Regions from separate parts of the Kitasatospora sp. NPDC059327 genome, predicted to be linked through region 2. Evidence: riboswitches for the same ligand, from Rfam matches in the RefSeq annotation. Region 2 holds a riboswitch; each other region holds the start of a gene.
The links. Region 2 has a riboswitch for cobalamin ahead of ACFXHB_RS22330 (ribonucleoside-diphosphate reductase subunit alpha). Riboswitches for the same ligand answer to the same signal wherever they lie in the genome.

Region 1 (4,890 bases), on a different contig from region 2:
GGGCCAGCAGGCGTTCCGGATGGCGACCCAGCTGGCCTACCTGGAACACGACGCGCTGCTCGGTGAACTCGCCGCCGAGGACAGCGCGCCCGGGTCGACCGCCTGGTCCCTGACCCGGATCGGGCTGGCCAACTACTTCGCCGCCGCCCTGGTCCTGCCCTACCGGGTCTTCCACGCCGAGGCGGAGGCGGCGCGCTACGACATCGAGCACCTCGCCGACCACTTCGGGCTGGGGTACGAGACCGTCTGCCACCGCCTCAGCACGCTCCAGCGGCCCCGGCTGCGCGGGGTGCCGTTCTCCTTCGTCCGGGTCGACCGGGCCGGCAACGTCTCCAAGCGCCAGTCCGCCACGGACTTCCACTTCTCCCGCACCGGCGGCACCTGCCCGCTGTGGAACGTCTACGAGGCCTTCGCCGCCCCCGGCCGGGTGCACGTCCAGGTCGCCGCGATGCCCGACGGCCGGCGCTACCTGTGGACCGCCCGGGCGGTGTCCCGCTCACCGGGCGGCTGGGGGCGGCCGGGCAAGACCTTCGCCGTCGGCCTCGGCTGCGAGCTCCGGCACGCGTCCAGGCTCGTCTACTCCGCCGGGCTCGACCTCGCGGACGAGGCGGCCGCGACCCCGATCGGCCTCGGCTGCAAGGCGTGTGAGCGCCCCGCCTGCCCGCAGCGGGCCGCGCCCGCGGTCGGCCTGCCCCTGGCGGTGGACGAGCACACCAGCACCTTCGTGCCCTATCCCGTCCGGGTCGGAGCGGCGGTTCGCCCGGGCGGCGCCGCACAGCCGGGGGGAGCGGGGCGGTCCGGGGGAGCGGGGCCGCGGGGGTGACGGGGCGCCTCACCTGCCCACGCCACCATCCGCGATCCGGACAATCGCCGACGCGACGCCGTCGATGGGCCTAGGGTGGGCGGTGCAGTCGGTTCGCCGTGTCCTCCAGCCACGGCGTCGCAAGAGGGAACCCGGTGGAAATCCGGGACTGCCCCGCAGCGGTGAGTGGGAACGACCGCCGTCACATGCACTGGGTCCCAGCGGGGCCCGGGAAGCGACGGCCAGTAGGGGTCCGCCTGGTTCGCCAGATGGACGTGCCCGCGAGTCCGAAGACCTGCCACTGCCCGCGTGCACCCCGCACGCGGTGATCTCGGTGACCTCGAGGGCGGGTCGGCGGAGCGGGCGGGCCCATCCTGGTGCCGTGCCCCCACTGTCGTACCTCCACGCCGTCGCGCTCTCCCGGGATCGCAGCGCGACTCGCGAAGGAGAGTTCCGTGTCATCGAGTTCCACCGCCCCGCAGGCCACCGTGTACGGCTACCCGCGGCAGGGTGCCGACCGGGAGCTGAAGAAGGCCGTCGAGGGGTACTGGGCCGGCCGCGTCACCGCCGCCGCCCTGCACGCCGTCGCCGCCGGACTGCGCCGGGACAACTGGCGCCGGCTGACCGAGGCGGGCGTCACCGAAGTCCCCACCGGCGACTTCTCGCTCTACGACCACGTCCTGGACACCACGGTCGCGGTCGGCGCGATCCCGGCCCGCCACCGCGCCGCCGTCGCGGCCGACCCGCTGGACGGCTACTTCGCCATGGCCCGTGGCACGCAGGAGGTCGCACCGCTGGAGATGACCAAGTGGTTCGACACCAACTACCACTACTTGGTACCCGAGTTGGGCCCGGACACGGTCTTCGTGGCGAACTCCGCGAAGCCGGTCGCCGAACTGCGTGAGGCCCTGGAGGCCGGTCACCGCGCCCGGCCGGTGCTGGTCGGCCCGCTGACGTACCTGCTGCTCGCCAAGCCCGCCCCCGGCGTGGCCGCGGACTTCCGGCCGATCACCCTGCTGGACCGGCTGCTGCCCGTCTACGCCGAACTCCTCGCCGACCTGCGCGCCGCGGGCGCCGAGTGGGTCCAGCTCGACGAACCGGCCCTGGTCCAGGACCGCACTCCGGCCGAGCTGAACGCCGCCACCCGGGTCTACCGCGAACTCGGCGGGCTCACCGACCGCCCCCGGCTGCTGGTCGCCAGCTACTTCGACCGTCTCGGCGAGGCCCTCCCCGTCCTGGCCAAGGCCCCGATCGAGGGCATCGGCCTGGACTTCACCGGTCCGGGCGCCGCCAACCTCGACGACCTCGCCGCCGTCGGCGGCCTGCCCGGCAAGCGCCTGGTCGCGGGCGTGGTGGACGGCCGCAACATCTGGATCAACAACCTGGAGAAGTCCCTCGCCACCCTCGGCACCCTGCTCGGGCTGGCCGACCGGGTCGACGTCGCGCCGTCCTGCTCCCTGCTGCACGTCCCGCTCGACGCCGACGCCGAGCGGGACCTCGACCCGCAGGTCGCCCGCTGGCTGGCCTTCGCCCGCCAGAAGACCACCGAGATCGCCACCCTGGCGCGCGGCCTGGCCCACGGCACTGACACCATCGCGGCCCAACTGGCCGCCAACCGTGCCGACCTGGCCTCCCGCGCCGCCTCCGCGCTGACCCACGACCCGGCCGTCCGGGCCCGCGTCGCCGCCACCACCCCCGCGGCCGCCCGCCGCGCCCAGGCCTACCCCGAGCGCGCCGAGGCGCAGCGGACCAGGCTGAACCTGCCGCTGCTGCCGACCACCACCATCGGCTCCTTCCCGCAGACCACCGAACTGCGCACGGCCCGCGCCGATCTGCGGGCCGGCCGCATCGACGACGGCACCTACCGGGACCGGATGCGGGCCGAGGTCCGTGAGGTGATCGCCTACCAGGAGAAGACGGGCATCGACGTCCTGGTCCACGGCGAGCCGGAACGCAACGACATGGTCCAGTACTTCGCCGAGCAGCTGACCGGCTACCTGGCCACCCGGCACGGCTGGGTGCAGTCCTACGGCACCCGCTACGTCCGCCCGCCGGTGCTGGCCGGCGACATCTCCCGCCCGCACCCGATGACCGTCGACTGGTACCGCTACGCCGCCGATCTGACGGACCGTCCGGTCAAGGGCATGCTCACCGGCCCGGTGACCATGCTCGCCTGGTCCTTCGTCCGGGACGACCAGCCGGTGGGCGACACCGCCCGGCAGGTCGCGCTCGCCCTGCGCGACGAGGTGACCGACCTGGAGGCGGCCGGCGCGGCCGTCATCCAGGTCGACGAGCCGGCGCTGCGCGAGACCCTGCCGCTGCGGGCGGCCGACCGCCCCGGCTACCTGGCCTGGGCCACCGAGTCGTTCCGGCTCTCGACCTCCGGGGTCCGCGCCGACACCCAGATCCACACCCACATGTGCTACGCCGAGTTCGGCGCGATCATGACCGCGATCGACGAGCTCGACGCCGACGTGATCTCGCTGGAGGCGGCCCGTTCGCACATGGAGGTCGCCCACGAGCTGGCCGAGGCCGGCTATCCGCGCGAGGTCGGCCCGGGTGTCTACGACATCCACTCGCCCCGGGTGCCGAGCGCCGGGGAGGCGGCCTCGCTGCTCCGGGCCGGACTGGCCGCGATTCCGGCGGAGCGGCTCTGGGTCAACCCCGACTGCGGTCTGAAGACCCGCGGTTGGCCGGAGACCAGGGCCTCGCTGGAGCACCTGGTCGAGGCGGCCCGGGTGGTCCGCGCCGAGCTGGCGGGCTGACCGGCGGGCCGGGACGGACGGCCGCCGTTCGTCCCGGCCCGTCCGCCGCCACCCGGCCCCGGGCGGGGGAGTCGCGGCGCGGCGGGTTCAGAGGGTGGTGACCAGCCCGCCGTCGATCCGGAAGTCGGCGCCGGTGACATTGCCGGCCCGGTCCCCGGCGAGCAGCAGGACCAGGTCGGCGACCTCCTCCGGCCGGGTGAAGCGGCCGGTGGCCGACTCGGCGGCGGCCTGCCGGACGACCTCGTCGGCGCTGCCGCCGCCGGCCTGCGCGACGGTCGCGGCGACGCCGTCGACGCCGAGCCACAGGGCGGTCGAGACCGGACCGGGGCTGATGGTGTTCACCCGGACGCCGCGCCCGGCGACCTCCTTGGAGAGGGACTTGCAGAAGTTGGCCAGCGCCGCCTTCGCGGCGCCGTAGTCGATGACCGCCGGGTCGGGCAGCGAGGCGTTGACCGAGCTGACGGTCACGACGGCGGCGCTGCCCCGTGCGAGGAGATGCGGCAGCGCGGCCCGGGTGGTGCGGACGGCGGTCAGGAAGTTGACCGTCAGTGCCTGCTCCCAGTCGGCGTCGGTGACGGACAGGAAGCCGTCCGGGCGCGGGCGGACGGCGCCGACGTTGTTGACGAGCAGGTCGAGCCCGCCGAAGTGGGTGACCGCCGCGTCGACCGCCCGGGCCGGGCCGTCCGCGGCGGTGAGGTCCACCCGCAGGGGCAGGACGTCGGCCGTTCGGCTCAGCCCGGCGAGGTCCTCGGTCAGGGTGCGGGACGCGGCCAGCACGCCGACGCCCTCGGCGGCGAGGGCCCGGGTGACGGCGAGGCCGATGCCCTTGCCCGCGCCGGTGACCACGGCCGCCTTGCCCGACAGGTGCAGGTCCATCCGCGACTCCTCCAGCGTGCTGCCGGGCGCCACCCGCCCGGTCGGGCGCGGCTCACGGTGGCACCCTCGCAGCAAAGCCCCCGGACCGCATCCGGGCGCCGGCCCGCGCCGCCGGGGTTCAGCGGCCCGGCCGGGCCGGTCCGGAGAACACGTCGCCCGGGGCGGTCCACTCCTCGGCGAGGAGGCCGAGCACGACCTCGTCGCGGTGGGCGCCGTACGCCCAGGCGGAGCGGCGCAGGGTGCCTTCGAGGGTGAAGCCGAGCCGGGTCGCGGTGGCGATCATCGGCAGGTTCTCGGCGAGGGTGTCGATCTGGAGGCGGTGGAGTCCGCGGACGGTGAAGCCGTAGTGGCACAGGAGGGCGACGACCTCGCGGGCCAGGCCCCGGCCGCGGAACGCGGGGCGCAGGGAGATGCCCAGGTGGGCGGTGCGGTTGTGGGTGTCGATGC
Region 2 (4,890 bases):
GTGGCCTTGACGTCGGCGTTGGAGTTGCCGGGCTGGTCAGCGGTCAGGTTGTCCGCCGTCAGCGACTGCCCCCAGACCGTCCAGACCGTCCACGGGGTCCGCCGCAGGGTGTCCGGCTGACGGGAGTTGACCGGGACGGCGAAGGACTCGGCCAGGATCCGCGGCTTGCCGTAGCCGGCCAGGCCGTCGTAGTAGCGCTTGGTCCACACCTCGCCGGTGCCGATCGGGTGCGCCGGGCTGCCGCTGTAGTCGTCCACCCCGACCACGTCGACGTACCGCGCGCCCGGGTAGTAGTCCCAGGGATCGACACCCGGAGCGCCGTCCCAGGAGACCGGGGTCCAGGCGAACAGCAGGTTGTGCAGGCCCCTGGTCTCCACCAGGTAGTGGTAGGTGATCCGCCAGAGCGCCTGGTAGTCGGCGGGCTTGCGGCCCGACCACCAGAAACCCCGGGCGCAGTCGGCCGCGTTCATCTCGTGGTACGGGCGCAGCAGCACCGGCACGTCGTGGGCCGCGAGGTACTCCAGGTGGTCCGCCAGGAAGGAGAGGTCCTTCAGCAGCGCGCGGTACTCGGGGGTGTTCCCGGCACCGTCGACGACCCGGGCGAACCAGCCCGGGTCCTTCGCGCCGGGCGAGGCCGAGCAGAGCACCCGGTCGAAGGACTTGACGTCCGAACCCGGGTACGGCTGGTGGAAGGACATCCCGACCAGCCCGGCCGGGCCGCCGCCGTTGTCGGGCAGCTCGGTGGTGGTGCCGTCGCAGTTGCGCTGGGTGCCGGACGCCCCGTAGGTGCCGTCGTCCGGGCGCGGGTGGCCGGACCAGACGGCGGTCATCAGGTCGACCGCGTCGTCGGTGTACTGCCAGCCGGCCGCGCAGGACGGCCACCGGCCCGCCGAGTAGGAGCGCGGGTTCCCGACCCCCCACCCGGTCAGGCCGTAGCCGGGACCGAGGTCGGTCTCGACGAATCCGGGCAGCTTGCCGCTGATGTCGGCGGCCTTCCGGTAGTAGTAGCCGACCGGCTTGGTGCCGCGGTAGTCCCCGTACTCGGGGTTGTAGAGCTCGTTGTGCGCCTCGACGTGCTGGCCGATCACCGTCCCGCCGGAGCGGCCGGAGCGGGCCTGGCGCTCCAGGTCGGCGAGCAGTTGCTGGACGGCCCGTGCGTTGGGCGAGGCCTTGGGGTCGCGGGCCAGCAGCTCGCTGCCGACCTCCGGTGCCAGGGCGCGCCCGGCGCCGCCCAGCGTGAGCACGCCCCGGGGCGGATCGTCCGGGCGGCCGCCGTCGGTCCGGCCGTCCTGCCCGGCCAGCACCACCGCGCCGGCGGCGAGCACCACGCCGGCCGCGGCCAGCACGGCCGGTCTGGCACGCAGCGCGCGGGGCAGGGCCACGAACACTCCTCCGGATGCTGACCGGCAGGGCCTGCGCCATCACAACCGGAACACGTGTACGACTGACAGGCGGTGAGCCTGTCACACTCCCCCGCGCCCGGGCGAGCGGACCCGCCCCGGCCGCGGGCCGGGGCGTGCCTCCCGCGGGCCCGGACGGACCGTCAGGGCGCCGGGACGGCGGCCGGTGCGCCGCCCGCCGCCTTGGTGCGCTGGAGCAGCTGGTTCTTCACGTGCTCGTCGAACCCCACCGCGGCGGCCGTCGCGGCCGCGTCCGCGGTGTTGCCGCCCTTGGCGGAGCCCTCCACGGTGAAGAAGCCGTACCGGCCCAGGGTGCCCTTGGTGTTGGTGCAGCCCGGAGTGGTGCAGAACGCCGGGGAGCCGGGGGCGGCGGCGCCCTTGAGGTGGCCGACGTAGTTCTTCACGGCGGTCTCGGCCTGCTGCTTGTGGTCGAAGACCGCGACACCGACCGTCACGGCGCTGTCGCCGGAGACGTAGGTGGCCCGGAGCACCTGGCGGCAACCCTGGTCACCGAGGATCTTGCCGAGGCCGCCGACCGTGGAGTTGCCGTCCCAGCAGGGCGAGTCGAGCGAGACCACGGTGCGGTTCCAGGTGGCGCCGTTGACCGTCACGGTGAGCGCCGAGAAGAGCGCCGCCGCGTCCTGCGGCGCCGGGTCGGTGCCGGCCTCCCAGAGCGGCTTCGACGGGTCCTCGGGCGTGGCGCTCGGGGTGGCCGTCGGGGACGCCTTGCCGGAGGGCGTGGGCGCCGGCTGCTGGGTGCCCGCCGTGGCGGTGGTGGTGGGCTCGGCGACCGGCTTCCTGTCGTCGCCCTTGTTCAGGAGCAGCAGGCCGCCGGCGACCAGGCCGCCGACCACCAGGAGGGCGACCGCCGCCCCGATGATCCGGGTCCGGCCCTTGCGCCTGGCCTCCGCCTCGTTGCGGTCCGCGAGGGCGGCCCAGTCCGGCTCGGCGTGCTGCAGCGGGGGCTGGGGCTGCGGGGGCTGCGGCTGCCACTGGTGCTGCGGCGGCTGGTGCGGATGGGGCTGGGGCTGCGCCGGCGGCGGCTGGTGCGGGACCGGCTGCGGCGCGGGCGGCCGGCCGTGCACCGGCGGCTGCGGCACCGCGGGCACCGGCGGGACGGCCGGCTGCGGCGCGGGCGCCGGCGGCCCGTACGAGGCAGGCGGCGGGCCGAACCCGCCCGGGACCGGCGGCACCGGCTGCGGCGCACCGGGGTACGGTGCGGGAGCCGGCGGCACGACGGGACCACCGACGGGCGGCGGGCCCTGCGGTGGCGGTCCGGACGTGCCCGGCTGCCGCTGGTTCTGTGCGCCCCCCGGCCCGGCGGGAGGGGGCGGCTGCTGACCCGGCGAGGCGGGCTGACCGGCCCACTCCCCGGGCGCGCCCGTTCCGTCGCTCATGCGCCCACCTCACTGCGCTCGGCGGTCGCTTCGCGAATCGCGCTGATGTTGATGATTCGCTCGCTCCGCTCGCTCATGAGCCGAGATCGTAGGGCATGCCCCTGACGGCAGGTCGGCCCGGTGACCATTCCGTTCCCGAATCCGGACACCCGGCGGGCCGCGGCCACCCGGTGACAACCGTCACGGCGGCCCGTGAAGGCCCCCTGGAGCCACCCTGGAACAGGCCCCGGCGCACGGGTCGCCGCAGCTCCCCGGAGCCCCGAACAGCCCCGGCGCAGGCCCGGAACAGGCCCGCGCCGGTACCACCGACCAGGACGTCGACACGCGATGCCGCACAACATGTGGGGTCGCATCGAGCAGACACCACTAGATGTATGCTCGTCCCTGCTGTCGACGCAGGGGAACCCGGTGCGAATCCGGGACTGCCCCGCAGCGGTGTGCGGGCGGCTCCGAGAGAGCCCGCGAGTCCGAATACCTGGCGACGGCGTGCCGCCCGGCCTCCCCGCAGAGGCCTTCCGCAGCAGTACTACTTCCGGGCCTCGCGGGCGGGCCGGGGATGCCACCGTCGCGCGACGCCGTCCGGTCGTCGCGCCGTGCTCCCCTGCCCCGAACGGCCCGGCCCCGAGCCACCGACGCCGATCGCCGCCAGGAGAGAGCGCCTTGACCACCGCTGCCTCAGTCACCCTGCCCGCCCAGGGTTCCAGCTCCGCCCCCGTCGACCCGACGGTGTCCGACCCCGGTGGCACGCTGCTCCGGCTGCTGACCGACCGCAGCGCCGACCTCCCCCAGGTGGACCCCGGCCATGTCGCCGCCGCCGCGCTGCGCGGCCGCCACGCCGGCTCGGACTTCGCCGAGCTGCGCGGGCTGGCCGTGGACGCCGCAGCGTCGATGATCGCCGAGGACCCGCAGTACTCGAAGCTGGCCGCGCGACTGCTCGCGCTGGAGATCGTCGACGAGGCGGTCAGCCAGGGCTCGGTCTCCTTCGCGGACTCGATCGCGGTCGGCCACGCCGAGGGCCTGATCGGCGACGGCACCGCCGACTTCGTCCGCAAGCACGCCGCCGCCCTCGACGCGCTGATCGACCCCGAGGGCGACGACCGCTTCGAGTACTTCGGCCTGCGCACCGTGCAGTCCCGCTACCTGCTGCGCCACCCGATCACCCGCAAGGTCGTCGAGACCCCGCAGCAGTTCCTGCTCCGTGTCGCCTGCGGCCTGGCGGTCGGCGACAGCGAGCAGTCGGTGCGCGAGGTCGCCGAGCTGTACGGCCTGATGAGCCGGCTGGAGTACCTGACCTCCTCGCCGACCCTCTTCAACTCGGGCACCAAGCACCCGCAGATGTCGAGCTGCTACCTGCTGGACTCGCCGCTGGACAACCTGGACTCGATCTACTCCCGGTACGCCCAGATCGCCCGCCTGTCCAAGCACGCCGGCGGCATCGGCCTGTCCTACTCGCGGATCCGCTCGCGCGGCAGCCTGATCCGGGGCACCAACGGCAAGTCCAACGGCATCGTCCCGTTCCTGCGCACCCTCGACTCCTCGGTCGCCGCGGTCAACCAGGGCGGCCGGCGCAAGGGCGCGGCCTGCGTCTACCTGGAGACCTGGCACGCGGACATCGAGGAGTTCCTGGAGCTGCGCGACAACACCGGTGAGGAGGCGCGCCGCACCCACAACCTCAACCTGGCGCACTGGATCCCGGACGAGTTCATGCGCCGGGTCAACGCCGACGCCGACTGGTCGCTGTTCTCCCCCGCCGACGTGCCCGAGCTGGTCGACCTCTGGGGCGCCGACTTCGACGAGGCATACCTGAAGGCCGAGCAGGCCGGCAAGGCCGTCCGCACCATCCCCGCGCAGACCCTCTACGCCCGGATGATGCGCACCCTGGCGCAGACCGGCAACGGCTGGATGACCTTCAAGGACGCCTCCAACCGCGCCGCCAACCAGACCGCGCTGCCCGGTCGCACGGTGCACAGCTCCAACCTCTGCACCGAGATCCTGGAGGTCACGGACGACTCCGAGACCGCCGTCTGCAACCTCGGCTCGGTCAACCTCGGCGCCCACGTCGCCGCCGGTGCCACCGCCGCCGACCTGCTGAA
Region 3 (4,890 bases), on a different contig from region 2:
CGGACCGAGGTGCCGGGAGCCAGGGTGCCCCGGTCGGCGCGGACCAGTCGCCGGGTGACGCCCCGCTCGTCCGCGTGCAGGATCTCGTCGACCACCGCGTGCCCGCCGTCGGCCCACTCGACGGCCCAGCGGCCGGGGCGGGCGCTCTCGGCGGTGCGGGTGAAGGTGGCCCGACCCGCGCCGAGGGCCAGCACCACCACGGGGCCGGCGGGCCGCTCACGGGCGGCCGCCGGGTTGACCATCCGCTCGGACGCCCGCCGGCCGATCAGCAGGACGGCGGCCCCGGTCCCGACGACGGCGGCCGCCACTACGGCCGCGGTTCCCCAACGCATATCGCTCCCCGCTCTGTTCGTCGCGGACTGGGCACTGTGCCCACCAGTCCACTCGTGGGAACGGCGCCCGGCCACCGGACACGGCCGTCCGGGTCACGCCGGCCCGGGGTTCACGGTGCGGCGGGGTTCACGGTGCGGCGGGGTTCACGGTGCGGCGGGGCTCGCGGCGGGGCAGGGCTCGCGGCGGGGCTCGCGACGCGAATCACGGAAGGAGGGAACGGAAGCGGAGACAGGGAAACGGAGAAGGCAAGCGGAGGACGGAAGGGGGAGCGGGGAGGACCGCGGCCGGTCAGACCGGGATCTCGGTCTCCAGCCGCCCCAGCAGCTCCCAGAACCGCTCGCCCGGCGGCCGGGCCGCCTGCGCCGCCTCGGGGCCCGCCGCCGGGGCCGGGGAGCCCCAGCTGCCGGCGCCCCAGTGGGAGGTGACCTGGTACTCCTTCTGCAGCGCCGTCAGCACGGTGGCGAGGTCGTCCTCGTGTACCGGCACGATCCGGCCGATCGGCCGCACGTGCGCCTGCCAGCGGCTGTCCACGCACTGCCGCAGCCGCCGGTCCAGCTCGTCCGCCCGGCCCGTCACCGCGACCAGCTCGCGCAGCGTCAGGCCGAGCACCTGGGCCAGCGCGTACGTCTGCTCCTGCTCGCCGTCCCACCGCCCGGTCGCCTCGGCCTGCTGGTACTGCCGCAGGGCGATGCCGATCCGGCGGGCCGCGCTCTCCTGGTTGAGCTCCCGGGCGACCCGGAAGTCCCGCAGCCGGGCCGGGCGGACGCCCATCAGCTGGGCCGGCGGGCACCAGAGCGCCCGGGCCAGCGCGATGAACTCCTCCTCGGTGGGGCGCAGCGCGCCGCTCTCCCAGCCGAGCAGGTGGGTGGGCAGCAGCCGGACACCGTGCGCGGCCATGCCCTCGACCACCTGGTCGGGGGTCAGGCCGAGTCCGGCGCGGTGCGCGCGGGCGGCCGCGGGCGAGAAGGGCACCGGAGGCACGGCGGGTGGCTGTCTGCGTCGCATGGGACCCGACGGTAGGGGGTGGTCCGGCCGCCCCCCAGCCGCCGAACACACGAAGCGGGCCTGGAGGGTTCTCCAGGCGACTGGACGATCACACAGGCTGTCATGCCCCTGCGGGGGGTGGTGATCAGAGGTAGCGACGGGGCCGGGAAACCCCCGGGCGCTGTGACCAACCCCTCCGTGACCTTGGTTGACGCACGGTTCGGCCGCGTGATGGGATCCTTCAGCCAAACGGAGGCATGCAGAGGAAGCCGGTGCGAGTCCGGCGCGGTCCCGCCACTGTCACCGGGGAGCACACTCGGAGTCCCTCCTCGCCCGACGCGGCGCCGGAGGGGTCCATCACGGCGAGCCGTCAGCGGCGGCCGGAGGCCCGGGGGTGCGTTCGACCCCGGAAGCCAGGAGACTCTCGCCCCCGGTTCGTCGATCCAGGGCGCGGACCCTGAGTGAGGACACGCACGCGATGCAGGCTGCCCCGACCTTCCGAGCCCTCTGCTGTCCACCGTGCGCCCGCTGACCCGCGCCGCCGCCTTCGCGCTGGGCGCCGTCGCCGGATACCTCGCCGACGCCCGTTTCGCCGATCCGCGGCGCGGCCACCCGGTGGCCGTCTTCGGCGGCGCGGCCGGCCGGCTGGAGCGGCGGATCTGGCGCGACGACCGCGCGGTCGGCACCGCCTTCACCGCGCTCTGCGTGGGCACCGTCGCCGCCGGCGCGGTGGCCGCCGACCGCACCCTGGGCCGCCGGCCGCTCGGGCGGGCCGCGCTGGCCGCCGCCGCGACCTGGACGGTGCTCGGCGGCACCTCGCTCACCCGCGAGGCCCGCACGATCGGGCGCTCGCTCGCCGCGCACGACCTCGCGGCGGCGCGCGAGCGGCTGCCGCACCTGTGCGGACGCGACCCGAGCGCCCTCGACGAGCAGCAGATCGCCCGCGCGGTGGTCGAGTCGGTCGCCGAGAACACCGCCGACGCCGTGGTCAACGCGCTCGTCTGGGGCGCCCTCGCGGGCACGCCCGGGCTGCTGGCGTTCCGCGCGGTCAACACCCTCGACGCGATGGTCGGCCACCGCTCGCCCCGCCACACCCGGTTCGGCTGGGCCTCGGCCCGGCTGGATGACCTGGCGGGCTGGCCGGGCGCCCGGCTGACCGCGCTGCTGGCGGTCGCCGCCGCGCCCGAGCCCCGGACGGCCTGGCGGGTCTGGCGCCGGGACGGCTCCGCCCACCCCAGCCCCAACGCGGGCCAGGCCGAGTCGGCCTTCGCCGGCGCCGTCGGGGTGCGCCTCGGCGGCACCCTGCGGTACGGCACCCGGGTGGAGCACCGGCCGGTCCTGGGCGGCGAGCTGCGGCCGGTGACGGTGGACGATATCGAGCGCGCCTGCCGGCTCTCCCGCCGGGTGGGGCTGCTCGCACTGGGTACGACCGTCGCCGGGCACGCCGTCGTGCGGGCCTTCGGGGCGGGGACGAGAAGGGGGAGCGCGTGAGCAACGCACTGCTGGTCGCCGGGACGACCTCGGACGCCGGGAAGAGCGTGGTCACCGCCGGCATCTGCCGCTGGCTGGCCCGTCAGGGCGTCGCCGTGGCGCCGTTCAAGGCGCAGAACATGTCCTTGAACTCCTTCGTCACCGCCGACGGCGCGGAGATCGGCCGCGCCCAGGCGATGCAGGCCCAGGCCGCCCGGGTGGAGCCCGAGGCGGCGATGAACCCGGTGCTGCTGAAGCCCGGCGCGGACGGCCGCAGCCAGGTGGTGCTGCTCGGCCGGGCGGTCGCCGAGGTCGGCGCGCTGGACTACCGCGAGCGCAAGCCCGTCCTGCTGGAACGGGCCCTGGAGTGCCTGGCCGACCTGCGCCGCCGCTACGACGTGGTGGTCTGCGAGGGCGCCGGGTCACCCGCCGAGATCAATCTGCGCGACCGGGACATCGCCAACATGGGCCTGGCCACCGCCGCCGCGCTGCCCGTCGTGGTGGTCGGCGACATCGACCGCGGCGGCGTGTTCGCGGCGATGTACGGGACGCTGGCGCTGCTGTCCCAGGAGGACCAACGGCATGTCGCGGGCTGGCTCGTCAACAAGTTCCGCGGCGACGCGCGGCTGCTGGCGCCCGGGCTGGAGATGCTCCGCGAGCTGACCGGCCGTCCGGTCCTGGGCACCCTGCCGATGCTGTCCGGGCTCTGGCTGGACGCCGAGGACTCGCTGGACCTGACCACCGTGGTGGACCGCACCGAGGGCCGCGGGCCGCTCGGCACCGACGTGCTGCGGGTGGCCGTGGTGCGCTTCCCCCGGCTCTCCAACTTCACCGACGTGGACGCGCTGGCGCAGGAGCCCGGGGTGCTGGTCCGCTGGGCCACCCGGCCCGAGGAGCTGGCCGACGCCGACCTGGTGATCCTGCCCGGCACCCGGGCCACCGTGGCCGACCTGGCCTGGCTGCGCGAGCGCGGCCTGGAGCCGGCCCTGCGGGCCCGGGCCGCGGCCGGGCTGCCGGTCCTCGGCGTCTGCGGCGGCTACCAGATGCTGACGCGCGCCATCCACGACGAGGTCGAGTCCCGGGCCGGCGCCGTCGACGGCCTGGCCCTGCTGCCCGCCCACGTCCGGTTCGGCGCCGAGAAGGTGCTCGCCCGGCCGGTCGGCCGGGCGTTCGGGCAGCCGGTCGCGGGCTACGAGATCCACCACGGCGTGGTGACCGTCGAGGGCGGCACCGCGTTCGTCACCGACGAGGACGGCCGGAGCCTGGACGGCTGCCGGGTCGGACCGGTCTGGGGGACGACCTGGCACGGCGTGCTGGAGAACGACGACTTCCGCCGCGCGCTGCTGCGCAAGGTGGCCGAGGCGACGGGCCGGGCCTTCGTGCCCGCCCCGGACACGTCGTTCGCCGAGGCGCGCGAGGCCCGGCTGGACCGGCTGGGCGACCTGATCGAGGAGCACGCGGACACCGACGCGCTGTGGAAGCTGATCGAGGGCGGGGTGCCGGCCGCGGGTTCGCTGCCGTTCCTGCCGCCCGGGGCCCCCTTGGAGAATCATGAGTGACGTCCGCTACCCCTTCACCGCGATCGTCGGAATGGCCGACCTGCGGCTCGGGCTGCTGCTCAACGCGGTCTCCCCGGCCGTCGGCGGCGTGCTGGTGCGCGGTGAGAAGGGCACCGCCAAGTCGACCATGGTGCGCGCGCTGGCCGGCCTGCTGCCGTCCATCGCCGCCGTCGACGGCTGCCGCTTCGCCTGCGACCCGGCGGCACCGGACCCGCAGTGCCCGGACGGCGCGCACGACGGCGCCGACGAGTCCCACCGCCCCGCCCGGCTGGTCGAGCTGCCGGTCGGCGTCTCCGAGGACCGGATCGTCGGCTCGCTGGACCTGGAGCGCGCGCTGGCCGAGGGCGTCAAGGCGTACGAGCCGGGTCTGCTGGCCCGGGCCCACCGGGGCGTGCTCTACATCGACGAGGTCAACCTGCTCCAGGACCACGTGGTGGACCTGCTGCTGGACGCGGCCGCGATGGGCCGCTCCTACGTGGAGCGCGAGGGCGTGTCGGTGCGGCACGCCGCGCGCTTCCTGCTGGTCGGCACGATGAACCCGGAG

Region 1: another riboswitch for cobalamin. It lies ahead of metE (5-methyltetrahydropteroyltriglutamate--homocysteine S-methyltransferase); the one in region 2 lies ahead of ACFXHB_RS22330 (ribonucleoside-diphosphate reductase subunit alpha).
Region 3: another riboswitch for cobalamin. It lies ahead of ACFXHB_RS14010 (cobalamin biosynthesis protein); the one in region 2 lies ahead of ACFXHB_RS22330 (ribonucleoside-diphosphate reductase subunit alpha).

The regions. Positions count from the first base shown of each region.
Region 1 is NZ_JBHYYB010000009.1:123,499-128,388, reverse strand. Features, by position in the region: gene ACFXHB_RS08935 (short-chain fatty acyl-CoA regulator family protein) at 1-823, shown strand, start outside; cobalamin riboswitch at 945-1,099, shown strand; gene metE (5-methyltetrahydropteroyltriglutamate--homocysteine S-methyltransferase) at 1,258-3,567, shown strand; gene ACFXHB_RS08925 (SDR family oxidoreductase) at 3,655-4,443, opposite strand; gene ACFXHB_RS08920 (GNAT family N-acetyltransferase) at 4,562-4,890, opposite strand, start outside.
Region 2 is NZ_JBHYYB010000036.1:25,830-30,719, reverse strand. Features, by position in the region: gene ACFXHB_RS22340 (glycoside hydrolase family 26 protein) at 1-1,382, opposite strand, end outside; gene ACFXHB_RS22335 (hypothetical protein) at 1,544-2,500, opposite strand; cobalamin riboswitch at 3,163-3,295, shown strand; gene ACFXHB_RS22330 (ribonucleoside-diphosphate reductase subunit alpha) at 3,482-4,890, shown strand, end outside.
Region 3 is NZ_JBHYYB010000018.1:79,965-84,854, forward strand. Features, by position in the region: gene ACFXHB_RS14000 (alpha/beta hydrolase family protein) at 1-332, opposite strand, end outside; gene ACFXHB_RS14005 (XRE family transcriptional regulator) at 622-1,338, opposite strand; cobalamin riboswitch at 1,579-1,741, shown strand; gene ACFXHB_RS14010 (cobalamin biosynthesis protein) at 1,837-2,808, shown strand; gene ACFXHB_RS14015 (cobyric acid synthase) at 2,805-4,346, shown strand; gene ACFXHB_RS14020 (putative cobaltochelatase) at 4,339-4,890, shown strand, end outside.